DNA from 3 places in the Paenibacillus sp. FSL R7-0272 genome. Region 1 is predicted to be linked to each of the others. Evidence: riboswitches for the same ligand, from Rfam matches in the RefSeq annotation. Region 1 holds a riboswitch; each other region holds the start of a gene.
The links. Region 1 has a riboswitch for S-adenosylmethionine ahead of mmuP (S-methylmethionine permease). Riboswitches for the same ligand answer to the same signal wherever they lie in the genome.

Region 2: another riboswitch for S-adenosylmethionine. It lies ahead of MKY23_RS23170 (methionine ABC transporter ATP-binding protein); the one in region 1 lies ahead of mmuP (S-methylmethionine permease).
Region 3: another riboswitch for S-adenosylmethionine. It lies ahead of metA (homoserine O-succinyltransferase); the one in region 1 lies ahead of mmuP (S-methylmethionine permease).

Annotation. Positions count from the first base shown of each region.
Region 1 is NZ_CP150221.1:5,528,409-5,535,786, forward strand. It holds gene MKY23_RS24440 (transcriptional regulator) at 1-691, opposite strand, end outside; gene mmuM (homocysteine S-methyltransferase) at 1,108-2,184, opposite strand; gene mmuP (S-methylmethionine permease) at 2,181-3,575, opposite strand; SAM riboswitch class I at 3,668-3,769, opposite strand; gene MKY23_RS24455 (Ger(x)C family spore germination protein) at 3,916-5,115, opposite strand; gene MKY23_RS24460 (GerAB/ArcD/ProY family transporter) at 5,112-6,212, opposite strand; gene MKY23_RS24465 (spore germination protein) at 6,303-7,378, opposite strand, start outside.
Region 2 is NZ_CP150221.1:5,256,560-5,263,937, forward strand. It holds gene MKY23_RS23165 (methionine ABC transporter permease) at 1-452, opposite strand, end outside; gene MKY23_RS23170 (methionine ABC transporter ATP-binding protein) at 452-1,486, opposite strand; SAM riboswitch class I at 1,608-1,747, opposite strand; gene MKY23_RS23175 (Cthe_2314 family HEPN domain-containing protein) at 1,919-2,638, opposite strand; gene MKY23_RS23180 (heme A synthase) at 2,903-3,841, opposite strand; gene MKY23_RS23185 (thioredoxin family protein) at 4,262-4,606, opposite strand; gene MKY23_RS23190 (DUF2515 family protein) at 4,748-6,037, shown strand; gene MKY23_RS23195 (polysaccharide biosynthesis protein) at 6,231-7,378, opposite strand, start outside.
Region 3 is NZ_CP150221.1:1,934,960-1,942,337, forward strand. It holds gene MKY23_RS08725 (HRDC domain-containing protein) at 1-393, shown strand, start outside; gene corA (magnesium/cobalt transporter CorA) at 503-1,438, opposite strand; SAM riboswitch class I at 1,897-2,021, shown strand; gene metA (homoserine O-succinyltransferase) at 2,148-3,065, shown strand; gene MKY23_RS08740 (aminotransferase class I/II-fold pyridoxal phosphate-dependent enzyme) at 3,090-4,274, shown strand; gene MKY23_RS08745 (aminotransferase class I/II-fold pyridoxal phosphate-dependent enzyme) at 4,271-5,452, shown strand; gene mqnC (cyclic dehypoxanthinyl futalosine synthase) at 5,695-6,831, shown strand; gene MKY23_RS08755 (aldo/keto reductase) at 7,106-7,378, shown strand, end outside.

The DNA.
Region 1 (7,378 bases):
ACCATGTATTTTTCAAATATTGTTGAACACTGAAGTCTCCTAGGTCGAATACTCGGTTCGTAATATGTACTTGCTGGAAACGACTCAAACGAAAAATTCTCATATCTTGTGCTCTATGACAGAAACCGATTAAGTAAAACCGTTGTTCTCTTGGAATCAGATAATACGGATCGATCATGCGATTGCTCGTCTCATCCCTAGATTGTGTGTGATATACGGTGTCAATCGTTCGCTTGTCCAAGATCGCTTGAATGATTTCATGTAGATGATTGGGGTACTCCGTTCGGTACGCAGGGGTTCCCATCTGGATGATATCCGTAATATCTCGCACGAGATTGCTGCGTTGGGTCTGATTCTTTCGATGGGAGGCCATTATTTTATCGTAGGCACTGTCGAAACCGAGAGGACGTTTATCCCTTTCGAGTAGTGAAGGAAGCAATGTGAAAGCTAGTTCTTCTTCTTCATTAAAACGAATGGGATCCAAAAAATTTTCGTTCAGAAAACGATACCCTCCGTTTCGTTTATCTTCATCTTCTAGCATCAACGTCGTGAATAAAGAAATCTGACTAATATCTCGGTAAATCGTTCTTTGGGATACTTCGAGTTTGGTCGCAAGTTCACTGGCAGTTATCCCTGGCTTAGCATATATGGCATTTATAAGTTGAAATATACGGCTAGTCTTTTCACTCATATTAATGTTCTCCCTAGATTAGGTCTTGAATTTTATGTACTCAATTTAATAGTACTATTTTCTCTTCCAAAAAAAAACATAATGTATTTAACATGAATATTCCAAAAAATGACTTGCCTTTTAATATAAAACTATTTATTACATCACCTTTACAATGGAAACGAATTCAATTTCACACTATTCTCCTATATGTCAATGTACAATGGATCTTTAAATTTGGGGGAACGAAGTAAAACTTTAGTGAACAAAGAAAAGCATCAGAAGAGAACAACCTACATATTCATATCAGAACAAATAACATTATTTTCTATTTTTCTAATGAGAAATCCCTCACCGATCCTATACCAATCGTTGAGGGACTCTTCTCATCTCAATATATTTCTACTCTTTCCGTGAATAACCCTACATTAAATCTTTTAACCCCGCCACTTCTTTGCCAGCTCGCTGATCTGATGGGGTGTTGTCCGGCAGCATCCACCAATAATCTGAGCACCAGCGGCAACCCATTGTTCTGATGCGTCCTTCATGCTGCCGCAGGAACCTTGGCCACTCCATGTTTTGGTCTCGGCATCGTAGGTTTCACCTGAATTCGGGTACACGATGATTGGTTTATCGCAAGCTTGGCGCAGGATACCAATGGCTTCCGTGACCACTTCCATCGGAGCACAGTTCAGGCCGATCGCCGCAATCTGCGGTTCAGAGCCGAATGTCTGTGCGCATACCTCAAGCGATGTTCCCTCGCTGATGCTTGTCCCATCTTTTAATGAAAAAGAAAGCCACGCATAAGCCTCTGGAAACTCCTTAAGCAATTCGACAAGAACACGAGCCTCCTGCAACGAAGGAATCGTCTCGAACGCCAGAATATCAGCTCCTGCTTCAATCAGCGCAGCCATGCGAGGTCGGTGAAATGCGGCAAGTGTCTCATCGGATACGCCGTAATGTCCCACATATTCCGAACCATCTGCCAGATAGGCACCGTACGGGCCGACAGAACCAGCAACGACAGGTCGCGGACGACGCAACTTCTCGCCATTAGTGTGTTCACCAGTACGATATTCACTCTGCTCGTTCCCCACGTTCTCGGCTCGTCCCGAAGAAACGTCTACAAGCTGTCCTGTTGAACCTTCAACTACTGTGGCTTCCTGCACTTCTGCCCATACATCATCTCTGGCCTTCGCCGCCAGTTCCACTGTTTTTCGAATCAGATCCAGGGCAGCCTCTTCTCCGATTCCACGCTTGCGGAAGCCCTCCACTGTTGCCTGATAACTGGAGGTAATTGCACAATCTGCCCCTGCTCGGAAATAATCAGCATGCACGTTCACGATAACATCCGGGTTCTCCAGCAACACACGTGCAGACCAGAGCGGGTCATCCAGATCACAGCCATGCTGTTCCAGTTCCGTCGCCAGTGCCCCATCCAGAATCATGATTGGATACTCGTCCAGAATACGTTGAACCACATTTACATCATTCGTTTGCTCACGTTGTGTCATGAAGTCAGCCCTCTTTTCTTTTTCGTACGATCCGTCCAATAATACACGATATAACACAAAATAATGAATGGAATACCACAGTATAAAGCAATCCGCTGTGTTGGGTCAAAAGCGATACCTATGCAGGATGCGAGGCACAATACAAATGAAACGATAGGCACAAATGGATACAGCGGCGTTCGGTAAACCAGGTCCTTCACGTCATGTCCCTCCCGCAGATACTGTCTACGGAACATGTATTGAGACACGCTGATGCTCATCCAGACAACTACCACAGCAAGACCTGAGATTGAAACAAGCGTAATATAGACGGTTCCCGGCGCAATGATGCTGGACAATAAAGCCAGTGCACCACCAGCCATGCTGAGCACAAGCGCATTGAAAGGTACTCCGCGTTTCGTCAGGCGCGCAAACCATGGAGAGATCGTCTTTTTATCCGCCAATGACCATAGCATCCGTGATGATGCATACAGTCCCGAGTTCGCAGCGGACAGAATCGCCGTTAAAATAACAAAGTTCATGATGTCGGCGGCATACGGAACACCGACCCGCTCCATGACAGCAACGAACGGACTCTCCAGCACACTTGCATCTGACATCGGAAGCAATGCTGACAGAATAATGATCGTGCCAATGAAGAAAATAATCAAACGCCACAGCGTGGTGTGAATGGCTTTCGGAATGGTTTTTTCCGGATTTTCCGTTTCGCCTGCGGCAATACCAATCAGCTCCGTGCCTGAGAAAGCAAAATTGACAGCCAGCATTGTCATCAGGATCGCAGTTGCCCCGTATGGGAACCACCCAGACGCTGTAATGTTGGAAAAGAACGGAGCCGGTTCAGCATTTGCCATCGGAATAATACCAAACATGGCAGCACCACCAAGAATAATAAAGATGACAATCGTCATCACTTTCACCAAGGAGAACCAAAATTCGGATTCGGCAAAAAGCTTTACGGTGAATGCATTAAACAGGAAGATCATCAGCGCAAACAACGCACTCCAGATCCAGACGTTCACGGACGGAAACCAGCGTTGCATAAGCAGTCCTGCGGCTGTAAATTCTGATCCGAGCGCTACGGTCCAAGTAAGCCAGTACAGCCAGGCCACTGTGTATCCTGTAGCGGGTCCAATATATTTGGCTGCATAACTATGGAATGCACCCGTCTCCGGCATATGAACAGACAGTTCGCCAAGACAGAGCATCACCAGGTACACCACCAAAGCGCCAATCAGATAAGAAAGAATCGTACCCAGTGGTCCGGCTTGTTGAATGGTATACCCTGAGCTAAGGAACAGTCCTGTTCCTATGACGCCACCAAGAGAGAGCATAACTACATGCCTCGTTTGCATTTTTCGCTGAAATTGGCCTTTATCGTTACTATTCTCCATATAACCTGCTCCCTGCTTCTTCATCCAGAACAAACAAAAAAGACCCACTCTTTCCTGAAGAGTGCGCCGTAACTGACAAATAAAAACAAACGCTCCTATCTATCAGGCTTTCACCCGCTGGAATTAGCACAGTATCCTTCAGATCTGTTGCTGAGGTTTCTAAGGGCCAGTCCCTCCACCTCTCTGGATAAGAAAATGATTTTGTATAACTATATCGACTGCTGCCTGATGTGTCAACATTTAAATAAACACGATAACCGACCCAAGCAGAGCTTTCCATATTCTTGTGCTGAAATTAACACATTAACATATAAAGTTTTTGCGAACGGGGAGTAAAGAGCTACTCTGTAGAGGAACCCGGATTTATAATACTCGTTTTAATCTCATACGTAATAGGTACTGTTGCAAACACTTCATCCCAGTTATCTTTTACCTTTTTCCACGTTTTAGGATAATGGATTCGGAGGCTATCCCGAAAACCGGCAACGTCAGCTTTATACGTATGCTGGAGTTTATAGAGCATTTGATCGATCTGTTGATCTACGATTTTAGCAAAATCCTTCTCCAGTTCTTTCAGATAAGCTCCCTTCTCTTCTTTTTCAGGCGCACGCCAGTCCTCCATTAACCAACCTTCGGACTCTGCCTTCACATGGAACGAAATATCTCCGCGAACCACCTTTGGAATAATTTTTGTGGTCTTTTTCTTAATTTCATAGAGGACAGTGAAACCTTCTTTACTGTATGTTTTAATGACACCGCCTCGCTCCTTCGGCTTAATCCAGGATAATGCCTCCAGATCCGTTTGGCTAAGTTCACCAATAAATTTCGTTGTTTTGGCTTTGAAAATGCTGCCCCCTGAAAACTTGTCCTCACCATCTGCATTTAACACGTTTTGAAGCAAAAAGCTAGACCCAGACTGCATCTCTGCATCCAGTTTGGCAAGGGAAACCGGCTCCATTATCTTATTGGATATATACGAGTTATTTGTGATTCCCGTAAGATAAAAAGCTGGAATTCGAGAAGGATCTCTAGAAGTGAGTACATCAAGCGCACGGTGATGGCTGATTAGTACAAGACAATTGGGGCGAATATCGTTATCTCGCAGCACAAAATCAAGGAGTTGTGTCAGCCCATACTTTTTAGCAATATCCTTAGATATCACGATCACTTTCAGATGATGCCCAATGAGCGGGCGATCCCGGCGCAGGGCAAACTGGCGAAAAATCTGGAGCAAGGAATCCCCGGTAAGCTGTTCATTGGAGTAAGAAGATTTACCAGAAGAAGGTGAACCACCCTGTTCGCTCTGCTGACTGCTCGACTTTCCAGGGGCAATCTGCACTGTTGCGGTGACATTTTCTTCTTTTGGATAGCCCCCTCCTTGGGCTGCTATTGTTTTCTCAAATTTGGTTTCCTGGCCAACATCAATACCGAGACCCACATACAGGCTCAAATCTTCAATTTCCCGGCTGCTCCAGCACCCGGAGATCAGACCGAGAATCAGTAACGCAGAGATGATACGCAGCCACCGGAATGGAATCATGCGTGCTTACCTCCCTTTTTTCGAATAATACTCAACAGTAACAATACCAAAGGCATAATGGCAAACAAAACGACAGACGCATTGCCCAGCATGTCACCTAGTGCAAATGTTTCATATACATTTTTGGGAATCATGGCTGCCAAATAAATAAACGGTAGAAGGCAGTACATAATGGTCCGCATCTTTTTCGCTTTAAATAGATCACGAATCCCTACAGAAGCGCAGTAATGGGTGATCGCAAACGTAGAGAAAATCTGCAAAATCCAGATAACCAGCAATAACGATTCGAAGCGCTCAAAGATCAAACCCTGAATCTCAAAACTTCGAACCAGATCGAGTGTTGGCCAGGTTCTCGTTTTAATTCCATCGAGCGATAAACTGCCAACGACCATAACGACCGTGATCAAATAAATCGATGTAGATATGCCCAGCCCCCAAGTCATGGCCTTGTTGCTTTTCTTCGGATTTTGCATATATGCCGTAATGACCAGCATTACTTCATAACCTGTGTATGATAACAAAGAAGGCTTCAACCCTTTGATCACAGGTAAAATTCCCTCCCCGAGAACCGGTCTCAGATTACTGATCTCAAACAGTTGATTACTCAGCAATATTTCCATTACAAAAATGACCAAGGTAATCGGCAAAATGACCTCAAACACACGCAAGATAACTGGAAGTCCGCCGGAAATAAGATAGATTCCAATCCACATAAACACCATCACTATGGCCCAGGTAGGTGTACGCTCCAGCAAATACATTCCGGTCACGTCTGCCATCACCCGAATTTCGAAGGCGGCAATCACCATAAAATAAAGAATGTTGGCACAGCCGAGTATGTAAGCTACCCAACGTCCCGTAATCTCACGGGTGAATTGGAAAACGGTCTTTTCCGGGAATCGTCGACACAAAGTCACCAGAATAATTCCTACACCCGTGATAATCAACCCGGATAGGATAATCGAAATCCAGACGTCCGGTGTACCAACCGCTTTGCTTGTTGTCCGAGGCAATGTTAATATGCCTGCACCCAGCATATAATTGACGATAATGACCACGGCTTGTGTCGTGCTTATTTTTACTTGGGAGTCATTCACTTCTTAGCACCTCCAGACCATCAGCGGATTATACGAGGCTAAACTGAACTGTACAGAACTGTTTGGCACGAAACTTCATTTCGATCAACGTTATTTCTTACGATCTTCATCGGTCGGATTCATCATGTCTGGACGTCTTCTCATCATATTCAGCGGGGCACGGATGACAAAATCCTTCCAATCACTCAAGTGGTACGGAACCGCTGGCGCGATGTAAGGGACTCCGAAACTAGATAGTCGAGCCAGATGTGTGCACATCAGCAAGAAGAACATGACCACACCATACAATCCCATTACAGCGGCACTAAACATCGCGGCAAAGCGCAATAATCGCAAGGTCAGCCCTGCACTATATACGGGAATAGTGAAGGAAGAAATCGCTGTAACCGCCACGACAATAACCAGAAACTGACTGATAATGCCTGCCTGTACTGCTGCCTGACCGATGATCAGACCCCCAACGATCCCCATCGCAGGTCCGATAGGTTTCGGGAGACGAATCCCCGCTTCCCTCAGAATCTCGATGGATAGCTCCATAATTAAAGCCTCGATAATCGAAGGAAAGGGTACACCCGAACGGGTTTCAATAATCGTTAGCACCAGTTTCGTTGGAATCAGACCTGGATGGAACGAAATGAAAGAGATATAAAGCGCCGGGGCAAGCAGGGCTAACATAGCCGACATAAAACGCAGAATTCGAAGGAACGTACTTGGAATCCAGCGTTCATAGTAGTCTTCTGGAGATTGAAGCAACATACTGAACGTCACCGGCACGACCAGAACAAACGGAGTTCCGTCCAGCAAAATAGCTACACGCCCTTCTAATAAAGCACCAATAACGCGGTCAGGTCTTTCCGTATTCAGAATCTGCTGGAAAGGACTCAAGGCATCATCTTCAATCAGTTGTTCTACGTAACCGGACTCCAGCATCGTGTCCATATCAATACTTTTCACACGTTTTATAACCTCGGTTACGAGTTTAGGATCGGCAATATCCTGAATATAAGCAATAGCCAAGTATTTTTTGATCCGACTGCCCACTTCAAGCTTTTCAATAAACAAACTCTGATCGCTTCCATAACGTCGTAAAATGCCCGTGTTATCACTAAGCTCCTCTGTAAAACCGATACGCGGTCCGCGTAGCAGACCCTCAGATAAGGGTTCAT
Region 2 (7,378 bases), 270 kb from region 1:
CCGGCAAGCAAGCCAGGTAAAGCCTCAGGTAACAACACCCGTCTTACGATCTGAGCTGTAGATGCCCCCATTGCCTGAGCTGCTTCAATGACGCCGCGGTCCACTTCACGTAAAGTATTCTCCACCAGACGTGCAAAATACGGAGCAGCCGAGATAACCAGCGGTGGAATGACACCAAGCACACCTGTAGCGGTGCCCACCAGCGTACGCGTAAACGGAATAAGAGCAACAATTAATATGATGAAAGGTACCGAACGTAAAATATTAACAATAACTGATAATATGATGTAGGTTAGCTTTGAACTAGGTGAAACCGATCTGCCTGTCATAAACAGAATGACACCAAGCGGCAAACCCAAGAGAACAGTAAACAAACCGGATACAGCAAGAATCTGCAATGTTTCAATGGAGGCCGTACCGACCTCTTCCCAGCGTACTTTGGAAAAATCCATTATCGGAGCACCTCCACATCAAGTCCTTCTGCGGTTAGTTCAGACAAGGTCTGTTCAATCGCAGCGAAGTCACCTTCAAAACGTACCGTCAGTTGACCATAAGGAACCTGCTTGATTGTAGAGATTGTACCTTGCAGAATAGCGAAATCCACACCTGTTTTGCGAACTGTTCTCGACAGAATCGCCTCATAGGTTTTATCTCCAAGAAATGAAACCTTCACTAACTTGGAAGAAACACCTGCTGGCAACTCCGTCCCTGCATTTGCCATAACCGTTTCCTCCAGTGCCAGTCCACCTTCGCTGTCACGTGAGACAAAATCCCGCGTGATCGCATGTTGCGGTTTCAGGAACACTTCCGTCACTGGGCCTTGCTCCACGATGCCACCTTGATGGATAACGGCTACCCGGTCGCAGATGTTCTGAATGACATGCATCTCGTGTGTAATCAGCACAATGGTCAGATTATACTTTTCATTAATATCCAGCAATAACTTCAGAATCGAATTGGTGGTTTGCGGATCAAGTGCCGAAGTTGCCTCATCACAGAGAAGTACACTCGGGTCACTTGCCAGAGCTCTCGCTATCCCTACCCGTTGCTTCTGTCCACCGGACAACTGAGCCGGATATTTACTGCTATGTTGCTCCAGACCAACCAGAGCGAGCATTTCCTTCACCTTGCGATCAATCGCATCCTTAGGTGTGTTGACCAGTTTTAAAGGGAAAGCCACATTGTCGTATACCGTTGCAGAAGACAGCAGATTAAAATGCTGAAAGATCATACCAATCTTGCGTCTTTGCTGCTGTAGTTCACTTTTGCTCAGCTCGGTCAGGTTAATACCATCGACCCAAACCTTACCTTCTGTCGGGCGCTCAAGTAAATTGATACAACGGATCAAAGTACTTTTCCCTGCACCTGAGTGACCAATAACTCCAAAAATCTCACCCTTCTGAATCTTCAGATCAAGGTGTGACAACGCCGTCGTTGTTTTGGCACGTATGCCATATGTTTTGGTTAACCCAACCAATTCAATCACTAATACTGCTCCTTCCCCATCACCTACATATATCTTTACCCGAAGGAAGGGAAAACTCCCCGTTCTACGCAAAAAAAGAGCCCTTTGCAGATACAAAGATGGCTCTTCACGTGAAATGACCTTCTCATCTGCCAAAATCATGTACAACATGATTCTGTAGGAATTAGCACCTAACATCAACAAGGATAACTATTCATGCCATCATCGTTGATCGGTTGCCGGGCTTCATCGGGCCTGTCCCTCCGCCACTCTCGATAAGAGAAATATAAAGTTGTAGGATTATATAGTTTCATGTAGTTCGTCATGTATAATGACCGAACTGCATCAAATGCTGTATTGAAGACACGATTCCATGTAAGATTCGATCTGGAACTCAGTATAATCAAAGTATTCCGATTTGTCAAATGGTATTATTTAAAATCATTGCTATACCTAATGTTTCAAAATCTGTTTACGCCAGATTCGATTGATGTATCGATAGGCCATATTCAGTGTTTCACAGACCATATCTACACCTTGCTGCATCTCGAGAAGATGCTGATCCAGATCCTCCAGCTTCACTTTGCCACGCAACGTCTGATGTAACTGCCACAAATCATCCTGCATTTCCGAATTCATGTAATGAATCTCCATATTACGTCTCTTTCGCAATCTGCTCATCGGTTCTCGGTACGCTTCCTTAATCTTAATTAATTGCTGCGCCAACTCATGATGATCCCGATAATATTCGAATTGTCTCAGAACGGTATAATAGGAGAAATGCACTTTGGTTTTGGATGTATTTAGTTGGAAAACTTCATTCAAGACTGTACCCAGTTTGTCCAGAATCGCGAAGCACCGAATAAAGGCATCTTTATAAAAATAAACGTACCGGGCATACTCAGATTTCTCAGCAGAACTCATATCGCGCGTTGAACCTGCAACTACTTTTTTACGAAAATGTGCGGCGGCAAAATAACTTTGCTCCAGTTCATCCAACGAAGAGATTAGTCCCTGTGTCCATACATACAGCTTCCGATAATCATGGTTCGGATCATGATCCACATACATCTGTTTTTCAAAAGACTCCAGTGTAAACGCCATGGTATCCATGGCTTGTTTCAGTTTCCCTTGATTCACTCGTGGCTTTTCTCCCAGTAACGTACGTAGCATAGAAGACCTCCTCTTTCCACTGATGATGCAAAATATATATGTTTTCACAGCTGTTGAACAGCTGAAGATGAATTAAAGCGCTATGTGACGTTCGGTTAATCGTTACAACTTGATTTAGGTTGCCCTGCTACCTCCGACATCAAACAAAAGTCCACCTCTCCAATGATCTACATCACCGGATGGTGGACTTTCCAACATGGCCCAGCGCAGCTTCAGGACAATGTAATAAACTCACTTTTTTTAAACACAAAATTCATAAGCTGTTTAGAAACGGTTCACCGGGCGGTGCAGCTTGTACACAAGGAAGCTCATATAGGTCAAGATACCGAACAGTATAGCGATATCCAGCATATGTGCCAGCGCCACAAACATGTAAACTTCCGGGCGATTAATCGTCCACATCATGAACATACCGATAACCACTTGCAACAGAATTAAAACGACGGATAACACACCGAGTGTCCGTAGCTCACGGTTGTCCGGGTGTTTACGGTAAGCAAAATGTCCTAGGATCGCGATTACGATCACGAGTGACACAGCTGCCAGACGATGGGCAAAGGCCACAGCTACCCCGCCAGAAAGTTCAGGCACAATCTGCCCATTACATAGCGGGAATCCGGAACACCCGCCAGCCGAATTCGTATGGCTTACAAATGCCCCTGTATACACGACCAGGTACGTATAGATGGTTGAAAACCAGACCAGGTTACGAAATCCCTTACTAACGCGCGGATACTGGTTCAGACGTTCCAAACCGCCATATCTCGCCTCTTGCCTAATCCCGAGAGCCATCATCAATGAACTGGCAAAAGCAATGAGTGCGAACCCAAAGTGTAGCGCCATGACCGCGGAAGATTGCGAGAACACAACGGCGAAAGCGCCCATGATTCCCTGAATAATCACAAATAAAAGGGTTAGAAACGAGAACAATTGCAAATCACGACGCTGTTTGCCAAAGCGTAAGAAGGCAACAAAAGATGCGATGGACAGTAGTCCTGCCAGTGCGCTGACAGCACGGTGGGAATATTCAATCAGAGAGGCAACAGTATGTGCTGGTACAAGCTTACCGTTACATAAAGGCCACTGTGTTCCGCAGCCAAGGCCCGATTCGGTTTTCGTCACGATCCCTCCGCCAAAGGTAGCCAGGAACATAACAAGACAGGTTAATACGGTTAACCATTTAAACAATGTTAAGTGCTTCAATTTTTTCTCACCCGCTGTTGTTTTAAGATGGCGAAGAAGTTCTTCGCTTGATAATCAATGCCGATTCATTATTGTTGCTAGTGTTGTTTCCATAAGAAGGCTCATTACAGCACTTGTTTTGTACTTTGACACTAATTTCACAACTAAATCCATTATACCGGATAAAAGCATCATTGACGCCGCGCTTTGTGACAAAATGTTAACGTCTATTAAAATTTTGACCAGCAGGTCATTATATTTCGAACTTATGTATGTAGGCCCCTACCCATCTCGGTAGCCTTAAGCTACTCACCTCAAGCCAAATAAAAACAAGGCAGTCTTAAGCCTGAAGACGGCTCAACCGACAGCCTTGTATTTGCATACCTATCTTACAGTCTACCCTGTCTTGAAGACATTCATTCCCTGCGATGCACTTAGGCCTTACTTGTGAATGGTATTGTAGACCTCAACCGCACGATCCAAAAACTGCTCAATCTCTTCTCTCGACTTACGCAGCTTGTTCACATAGCGCACTAGTTCACGTCCGTCCGTGTAGGCTACAAAACTTGGAATACCCAAAATATTTTGCTCCTGACTTACTGTACCCACCTGATCAACATCCACTTCAATCAGGGTCAAGTCACGTGAATACTTCGTTTCCACCTCAGGCATAAACGGATCGATGTATTTGCAATCCCCGCACCAGTCTGCCTTAAATACGGCCACTGTCAAACGTGGAGATTGAATCGCCACATCAAATTCCGGCTTGGATGTAATCTGTTCCATTGTCACATCTCCCTTTCTGTACCTCGTCTCCCTCTAAGTGAAGCAAATTGGTGATTGGAAGTCAAATGTTCAGCGCATACTTAGAATAACCACAAGTCCTGGCATATCAAACACAGATATTCATGAAAGGATGTTCCATTCATGACTTCCACCAGAAATGACTCTTCGGAAAACCAGCATTCAGGCTCCATTGTACAGATCATTCGCTCCATTCCCGGAGCAGCTCTGGAAGTATGGCGAGGTAAACAAGCCGCCTGGCATGCGTCTGCAAGGCTTAGACATCCTTTGCGTGACCTGAATTGGAACGCAGATACAGCTGCCGCTCTGCAAGCTGAGGTGGAGAAGTTAATTCCTACAACAGGCAAGCCATCTCCTGCACGCAACAATCAGGCACAACGCGCGCTGGTGTGTGAAGAGGATTGCATCATTCTCGAAGAGATCAAAACCTTAACGCAGCAGCAGAATCGCAGTAATGTGACTCGAACCGCCGCTTATCTGGAATGCTACGAGCAGTATCCCGAGCTACATTGGGCGCTACTGGCGCACATGGTATCCCGCAACGGCGGATATCATATGACCGACCTGCACAGTGACCTGATGCATAATCTGCAAAATCAGAAGGATCGTGAGCATATGTATCGCTTGCTGGAGCGGTGCAATGCCCTTATTTTTCAGGATGCCTATCCTCAATTGCAGCTGTATATCCACAGTCGGCGGCTTGGACGAAGTTGCTTCCATCTGTTGTCTCATTTTCATGTATCGTCGTTTATGACCCCGTTCTGGGAGCGATTTTGGCTCGAACGTTGCAGTTCCATACTGAGTGTGGCCTTAATTATTAATGAGCAGAACTATATCGAGAGCCGAGTGGTGCAACATCCTTATTTTCAAAAAGTAGTACTCTCCAAACCTGCTTTTCATCTGCACAATCTGGCCGGGCTGAACCACATCGTTTTCCCTCTTGCACAAGGAGGCGGGCTCGCCGGGCGGGTCATTGAGCATTTTGGCAAATTGAATGAACGTATCCAGTTCGGCAAAGGGCTGTATGCCCTGTTATTTGGCGTAGAGCAAGTGCTTCAGCAAGTACTGGACTTCGCACGAACCGTGCCTCACGGTGGCTCACGAGCGGAATATTGGCCAGATCTGTTTACCAGGCAACATGAAGGACCAGGAGACCACGCCCTGTACACGGATGCTTTATTGAATGAGGAATGGCTGCCGGAAGGTCAACGTCTATATTCTCCTGAGTTGCTCGCTGTGTGGGAGGACACACCGTATGAGCCAATTACAAGACATGACTGGCTGGAAACACGGGATTGCCTCGGATACCTGACTGCGCCACGCAGACCTTGGTTGTTTGAGATGAGTCATGAGCATCGGTACGGCATGTTAAAAACAGCACTCGCTCATGATGTACAAGTTCTTACTCACTAATTGGCAGGAGAAAAAACGGTGTCCCGATACGGCTTTAACAGGATCGTAAAGTCACTAAAGCAGATCGAGCAGATTCTGCTGTGTAGGGCTAAAGTAGGAATAACGTTCACCTTCACGGAAACCAACCTCTTATGCAATAACAATAAAAAAGCGCGGTCTGCTACAAGTGCAGACCGCGCTTTTTCACCTAAATTTATCCTCGTTGTCCGGCGCCGCGTTGCAGACGCATAAGCGGACGGAGAATTTTTTGCAGAATTCGCGGATAACTAGCCAGCTCGTCCTTACGCAAGACACGAAGAACAACCATCAACACGAGATATACCACAACGACCAGCACACCCACCACCATACAGGTTAACAGGAAAGATACCCGTGCAGGCAGGAACGCGCCAAAGATCTGGTTTCCACTCCAATTGGCCGCAAAACCGACAGCTGCCGCGAGAAACACCGTAATGATAAATCCAATCCAGCGATCCCCCATAATTGAAAAATCAACGATTTTACGTAACACACGCAGATTCAGATATGTGATGACGAGGAAACATAGCGCTGTTGCAATGATGATCCCGTAAATGCCGAAGATCGGCGCCAGGATAAGACTCGCAATCAGCTTCACGATAATTCCTGCCGCTACACTAATCATCGTGATTCGTGGTTTCCCAACCCCGAGCAACATGGAGTTCGTTGTCATCATTGTAATCTGGAAAATAGTGCCGAACGTAAGCAATGCAATAATCGGCGTGCCATCTGGAGTTGTGAAGAGCAATCCGTTTACCGAATAAGCCGCCGCACACAGGGTAATCACAATCGGCATTCCCGTCAGAATGGAAATACGTAGCGCCAGCGTTACCTGATTTTTCAGATGTAGCTCATCTTTGCGGGCAAAAGCCGCCGAAATGACAGGCACAAGGGACTGACTGAGCGCTATGGCGAGAATAGGCGGAATACCGGCTATACTCTGGGCTTTGGCACCCAGAATTGCCAGTACGCCTGTAGCTTCTTCCAGACCGATCCGTCCACTAAGCAGGGGAACGACGAGGGAAGAGTCGATAAAGTTGATTGCCGGAACAGCAAGTGAAGACAACACAATCGGAATTGAAAGTTTGAAAATATCAGTGTAAATTCCGCGCATCGGCAATTGCTCTGCACGCTCATAATGTAGCTGTGCCGCACGGTCACTTTTGCGTAGCTTTAATGTGAAGTACAGCATCACCGCAAATGCACCGATACTACCGAACACCCCACCGAAGGATGCCCCGGCTGCAATCGTCTGATCATCGTAATTCCATTGCAACATCACATAGGCCACAATAATCGCTACACCTACACGCGCAAACTGCT
Region 3 (7,378 bases), 2.9 Mb from region 1:
AAAGAGCAGAAGTACAAGCAGGAACTGGATAAATTCATTACGCGTAAGCACGTGCTGGAAGGCATGAAAGAGGGACAAACCTTAGAAGAGATCGTGAATCGATCTGGTCTATCCCGGCGTGAATTAATCGAACTGCTCGAAACATTGGATCTGGAAGGGTATGACACGGATTCATTGCTGGATGTAGAACTGGCTGTTATGCCTGAGACTGAACAAGAGGCGGTATGGAATGCATATGAGGAGTTAGGAGATACATTTCTGAAGCCTGTGTTACATAAAGTTTACGGAGGAGAGCGCCCTGAAGGAGGGAGCTTGGAGCAAGTGTATGAACGGTTACGGATGATTCGCATCCGTTTTCGAAGACATACTGAAACAGAGCGTAATGTTGGTTAGCTAAAATACGCCGTGAGGCGGTGATATTAAAAAAGACGAAGTTGTCCCTGTGAAGGAGCGCTTCGTCTTATTCTTTAAATGGTATGATATAGCGGATAGAGCGGTCGTTTCAGATCCAGTCTTTTTTACGGAAAATAAAGAACATCGTCAGACCGAGTGTAATCATCAGGCCGATAACAGCATAATACCCGTATTTCCAGTGTAATTCGGGCATGTTGTCAAAGTTCATTCCATAAATACCGGTGATAACGGTCAGAGGCATGAACACGGTGGTGATGGCGGTAAACACACGCATGATCTCATTCGCGCGGTTAGCGATACTGGACTGGTAGGCTTCTCGCAAGTTGCCCATCAGATCGCGGTACGTTTCAAAGGTTTCCGATATTTTTACGGCGTTCTCGTAAATGTCGCTGAAATATTTTTGCAGCTGATCATCAATGAGACGCAGATCTTTTTTGTTGAGTGTATTAATGACCTCTTTTTGAGGTCCCAGTACTTTTTTCAGCCACAAAATCTCGCTTCGCAGACCGATAATCTCATTCAGATGTGACTTTTTGGTATGCATCAGAATGTCTTCCTCAAGTTTCTCAATTCGCGCTTCAATTCGATCACCAACGGTGAAGTAATTGTCCACAATCAAGTCAACAAGCAAGTAGAGAAGACGATCTGGACTGCTGATTTCCTGTTCCCAGAGAATCGGCTTCAATGTACGTAGTTCGCTGATCTTTTGTTTGGTAACCGTAATGATAAAATGTCTACCGAGAAAGAGATTGACTGCACGCAGGAAGATCTCTTCATCATCGAAACGAATGCTATTAATCACGATAAAATAATGGTTCTCATAAATTTCAATCTTCGGACGCTGTTCTTCATCACTCAAGCAATCCTCAACAGCCAGATCATGCATGGAGAACAGCGGCTGAAGTACAGCCAAATCGTCCACGTCCGCATCAATCCAGTAGAATCCTTCTGCTGGTGGAGTCAGCGCTTGCTGAATGTCATCCACCGGGATAAATACACCGTTGTTAACCAACCGGATTTTCATGTTATCTACTCCTTCTGCACCCGCCGTCTTGGCGGATTTCATCGTTAATATGGGCGCAAAAGAACAGATCAGCCGGTCGGCAGCGGAGCCTGTTATCAGGACTGTACTGCGTCATCAATCTATAATCAAACGGAAGAAACGTCCCGCTGCCGACATGCTGATGTCAATTCTCTATGCAGTTGTTCGGAATTCGACTGCCAGTTGGGCCTCGGGTCGCCATCCATTTAATATGTCACCTCTCACATAAGGGCTTATAAACACTTGTCTAGTATACCGCTGGTCTAGGGTGCTTTCAAGCGCAAAAATGTGTCTATTTCACGCTCTGAGGCAGTGTATGACAACGGATGATGAACGGTTCCGAGTTTAGGTTCAAAACCAATCAACTGGTTCTTGACGTGAGGGCAGTAATGTTTTAAAGTAAAAGTTAATATATCTGAATTAAAATTGAATACAGCGAAATCTTATCAAGAGTAGGTGGAGGGACCAGCCCGATGAAACCCGGCAACCGGCGATATAACGCACGGTGCTAATTCTTGCAGCGACCAAGCATCCTTGTGATGCTGTTGTAACTGAGAGATGAGAGAGGCGCATATCTGTTTACATATGACCTTTCTCGGAATCCGAGAGAGGTCTTTGTCATATGCAGAGCTTCTCAGAGCGTGATTTTCGCACCAGATGCGACCCATGAAAAAGGAGGAGTCAACTCACTATGCCAATTAAAATTCCAGACACATTACCAGCCAAAGAAGTACTTGAGAGCGAGAATATTTTCGTTATGGACGAATCATCCGCATACAAGCAGGATATTCGTCCACTCCGGATCGCCATACTGAATCTGATGCCTACGAAGGAAACGACGGAAACGCAATTGCTTCGTCTGGTAGGTAATACACCGATTCAAGTGGATGTTGTGCTGGTACACCCCAAATCCCACACTTCCAAGAACACATCTCAAGAATACCTGGATCTCTTTTATAAAACATTTGATGAAATCCAGCATCGCCGTTTTGACGGGATGATCATTACCGGTGCACCGGTAGAGCAAATGGATTTTGAGGACGTGAATTATTGGGAAGAGATTCAGGAAATCTTTGAATGGACCAAAACGAATGTAACTTCGACGATGCATATATGTTGGGCTTCTCAAGCAGGTCTATACCACCATTTTGATGTACCCAAAGTTCCGCTGGATGAAAAGTGTTTTGGCGTATTCCCGCATACGATCAACAAACCTCATGTTCCGATACTGCGTGGATTTGATGAAGTGTTCAACGTTCCACACTCCCGTCACACGGAGGTAAGACGTGAGGATATTGAGAAAAATGATAAACTCGAAATTTTGGCAGAGTCCGAAGAAGCAGGAGTATTCCTGGTTGCCACCAAGGACGGTAAGCAAATTTTTGCCACAGGACATGCCGAGTATGATCCGTTTTCATTGAAATGGGAATATGACCGTGATGTTGCCAAGGGATTGGACATCGCGCTGCCGAAGTACTACTATCCAAAGGACGATCCTTCTCGGATACCTCCGGCTACATGGCGTGCACACGCTAACTTATTATTCTCTAACTGGCTCAATTACTATGTGTATCAGGAAACCCCTTACGATATTGGCCCACAAATCTAATCAAGATTACAGGAGGATGCAGTAATGGAAGATAACAAGTTGAAAATTGAAAGCCGTTTAGCTCAAATTGGGTCCATCAATGAACCCGTAACAGGTGCTGTTAACTTTCCGATCTATCAATCCACTGCGTTTCGTCACCCGAAGCTGGGACAAAGCACGGGGTTTGATTACATCCGTACAACAAACCCAACGCGCAAAGTGTTAGAGGAAGCAGCAGCGGCTCTGGAGTCCGGTGATGCAGGTTTTGCTTGTAGCTCGGGCATGGCAGCACTGCAAACGATCTTTGCGATGTTCGGCCAAGGGGATCACCTGATCGTTTCTCTTGACCTGTATGGCGGTACATATCGCCTGTTGGAACGGATTTTATCCCGGTTCGGTGTAACCGCAAGTTATGTAGATACGAACGATCTGGAAGCATTAGAGAACATCCGTAAGCCGAATACGAAGGCTGTTTTCATCGAGACACCAACTAATCCGCTCATGATGATTACGGACATTCAAACTGTTGCTTCTTGGGCGAAAAAACACAATCTATTAACCATTGTAGATAATACGTTACTGACTCCATTCTTCCAGCGTCCGATTGAACTTGGCGCCGATATTATTATCCATAGTGCGACTAAATATCTGGGCGGACATAATGATGTGCTCGCTGGATTGATCATCACCAAAGGTGAGGCCTTGTCTGCCGAGATGGCGTTCCTTCATAATTCCATTGGAGCTGTGTTATCACCGAGTGATTCATATCAATTGATGAAAGGCATGAAAACACTGGCTCTTCGCATGGAACGTCATGAATATAACGCCCTAACGATTGCGAAGTTCCTCTTGGAACATCCGGCTGTAGCTGAAGTGTTCCACCCTGGTTTGTCCGATCACCCTGGATATGAAGTTCAGCGGAAGCAGTCTTCCGGCAATACAGGCATTTTCTCGTTTAAAGTGAAGGATGCACGCTATGTTGAGCCATTGTTGCGTCATATCCAATTAATTGCATTTGCAGAAAGTCTCGGTGGTGTAGAATCACTCATGACGTACCCTGCGGTGCAAACCCATGCGGATATTCCGCTCGAAATTCGTGACGCTGTAGGTGTGGACGATCGTCTGCTTCGCTTCTCGGTAGGCATCGAACATGCAGAAGATTTGATCGCGGATCTGAATGAAGCATTGCTGGCAGCACAGAAGGAAGTTGAAGGAGGCGTAACCTCATGAGTGAATCGAGTAACCATAAGCCCAGTACGTCGGAGCTGAAGTTTGACACCAAGCTGCTTCACTTTGGAGATGAAATTGATAAAACAACAGGTGCCTCAAGTGTACCGATTTATCAAGCTTCCACGTTCCATCACTTTGATATCTTTAATCCGCCGCAACATGATTATAGCCGTTCAGGTAATCCGACTCGCCAGGCTCTGGAAGATTACATCGCGTTGCTTGAGGGCGGGGTACGCGGATTTGCATACTCGTCAGGGATGTCTGCAATCTCCAGTGTGTTCATGATGTTCTCCGCAGGAGATCATATAATCGTAACGGAAGATGTATACGGTGGGACATATCGTCTACTCACAACGATACTAAGTCGGATGCAGATTGAGACTACTTTTGTTGACATGACCGACATTGAACAAGTCAAAGCAGCAATCAAGCCTAACACGAAGGCCGTATACATGGAGACACCTTCCAATCCGACCTTGAAGATTACGGATATTGCTGCAGTGACGTCCTGGTCCAAGGAGCATGATCTGATTACCATTCTGGATAATACGTTTATGACACCGTACTATCAGCGTCCTATTGAGCTCGGCGTAGATATCGTTGTACATAGTGCTACGAAGTTTCTCGGTGGTCACAGTGACGTGCTGGCTGGTCTGGCTGTTGCGCGTACAGACGAGCTGGGCAGACAATTGAAACAGTTGCAAAACGGACTAGGTACCGTTCTCGGAGCTCAGGAATCCTGGCTTCTGATGCGCGGGATGAAGACCCTGGGTGCGCGGATGGCTCACAGTGAACAGAGTACTGCCAAACTGGCCACATGGCTCAAAGGGCGTCAGGATATAACAGCTGTGTATTACCCTGGACTTGAGGATCATCCGGGCCGTGAAGCGCATGAGCGTCAGTCGACAGGTTACGGAGCCGTAGTATCGTTTGACGTCGGTTCAGGTGATCGTGCAAAAGCCGTCCTGAATCAGGTGAAACTGCCCATTGTAGCTGTAAGTCTGGGAGCAGTGGAGAGCATTCTTTCGTACCCAACGATGATGTCTCATGCAGCTATGCCTGCGGAAGTTCGACATGAGCGTGGAATTACCGATGGGTTGCTGCGTTTCTCTGTAGGGCTTGAGGATATTGATGATCTGATTGCTGATCTCGAGCAAGCGTTGCAGGCTACGCTATAAATTGAACGACTAAATAGGTGCATTTTAAAATCGGATGCAGCTAGCATTCAAACGGTTTTCATATGTCAAAATTTTAACTTATTTTATAAGCACCTTTTCATAAGGTGCTTTTTTTCACATGTAACCTGTGTTACGATATGTAGAGTACAAAAATGCGATATTACAGCCACGACTTGCTTTTTGCTAACAAGCCGGGAGTGATCGTCGTATTATTTTCTCTTTACGAGGGAGGCTTTTTTACGATGAGTACGGTAGACCGTATCTTAGATAAAGCCCTTCGGGGCGAACGTTTAGACTTGGAAGACACGATTCAGTTATTTGAATCAGACGAAGTGGACAAAATCGGGGCAGCTGCCAATGTAATCATGAAACGTATGCACCCTGAACCATACAGAACATTTGTTATTGGGCGTAACGTCAATTACACGAATGTGTGCGACGTATACTGCCGTTTTTGTGCTTTTTACCGCAGACCTGGTTCAGAAGAAGGTTATGTGCTTCCGGACGAAGTGATTTTCCAGAAAATCAAGGAAACTGAAGATGTCAACGGAACCGAAATTCTGATGCAAGGTGGAACGAATCCAAATCTGCCTTTCAGCTATTATACGGACTTGTTGAAAGCGATCAAGGAACGTTTCCCGAATATTACGATGCACTCTTTCTCACCAGCTGAGATTATGAAAATGGTTGAAGTATCCGATGGTCTTACGCTGGAAGAGGTAGTGCGTGCCATTCACGAGGCGGGACTTGACTCCTTGCCAGGTGGCGGAGCCGAGATTCTTGATGACCGTACACGCCGCAAAATCAGCCGTCTGAAAGGTTCATGGCGCGACTGGATGGATGTGATGCAGACTGCTCACCGAATCGGTATGAATACTACAGCTACGATGGTTATTGGTCTGGGTGAATCCATGGAAGAGCGTGCGCTGCATCTGATGCGTGTACGTGAAGCGCAGGATGAGTGTATTGCCAATAAGTATGATTCTGAAGGCTTCCTCGCTTTTATTCCGTGGACATTCCAGCCAGATAATACGAACCTTAAGCTGGAGCGTCAAACTCCACAGGAGTACCTGAAAACGGTAGCGATTAGCCGTCTGGTGTTAGATAACATTAAAAACATCCAATCTTCCTGGGTCACAATGGGACCTGAAATCGGTAAGAAATCACTTGAATTCGGCTGTAATGACTTCGGCAGCACGATGATTGAAGAGAATGTTGTATCCTCCGCAGGAGCAACATACAAAGTGAACATTGAATCCATTCTGCGTCTGATTCGGGAGTCTGGTTATATTCCGGCACAGCGCAACACCCGTTACGATATTCTGCGTATGTTTGATGAAGAAAGCATTGTACCTAAAGATTTCGTAATGCAGAACTAATCCCTACATTTATAGAAAAGCAATATGGTTTTTAATTTATGTCACATCATGTGAAGTAAATAGCAACTCGTTCCGCTTAAAAGGGCCAAAGCAGTCAAACCTGCTTTGGCCCTTTTCGTTGTGCGTACCTGATTCAGGTACAGTTCTCCTTTTATCCAGGAATCGAGATCATTAAACAGTACATATTACGCATTTGACGATATGTTATATAGATTTTTAACTGATACAATGGAGGGACAGTTGTGTAGTCAAACCTGCTGGGAGGAACGAATCGATGAAAACAAGAAAATTGGGAAAGACAGCATTAGACGTACCTGTTTTGAGCTTTGGCGCATCATCACTGGGCTCTGTATTTCGTGATATTGACCGGGATGAAGGGATTCGTACCGTTCATGCAGCAATCGATGCAGGTATGAATTATATAGACGTGTCGCCGTACTACGGTTTAACCAAGGCGGAGACGGTACTCGGTGAAGCAATCCGTAGTTTGCCGCGTAGCTCTTATACGTTATCAACCAAAGCTGGACGGTATGGTGAGAACGAGTTT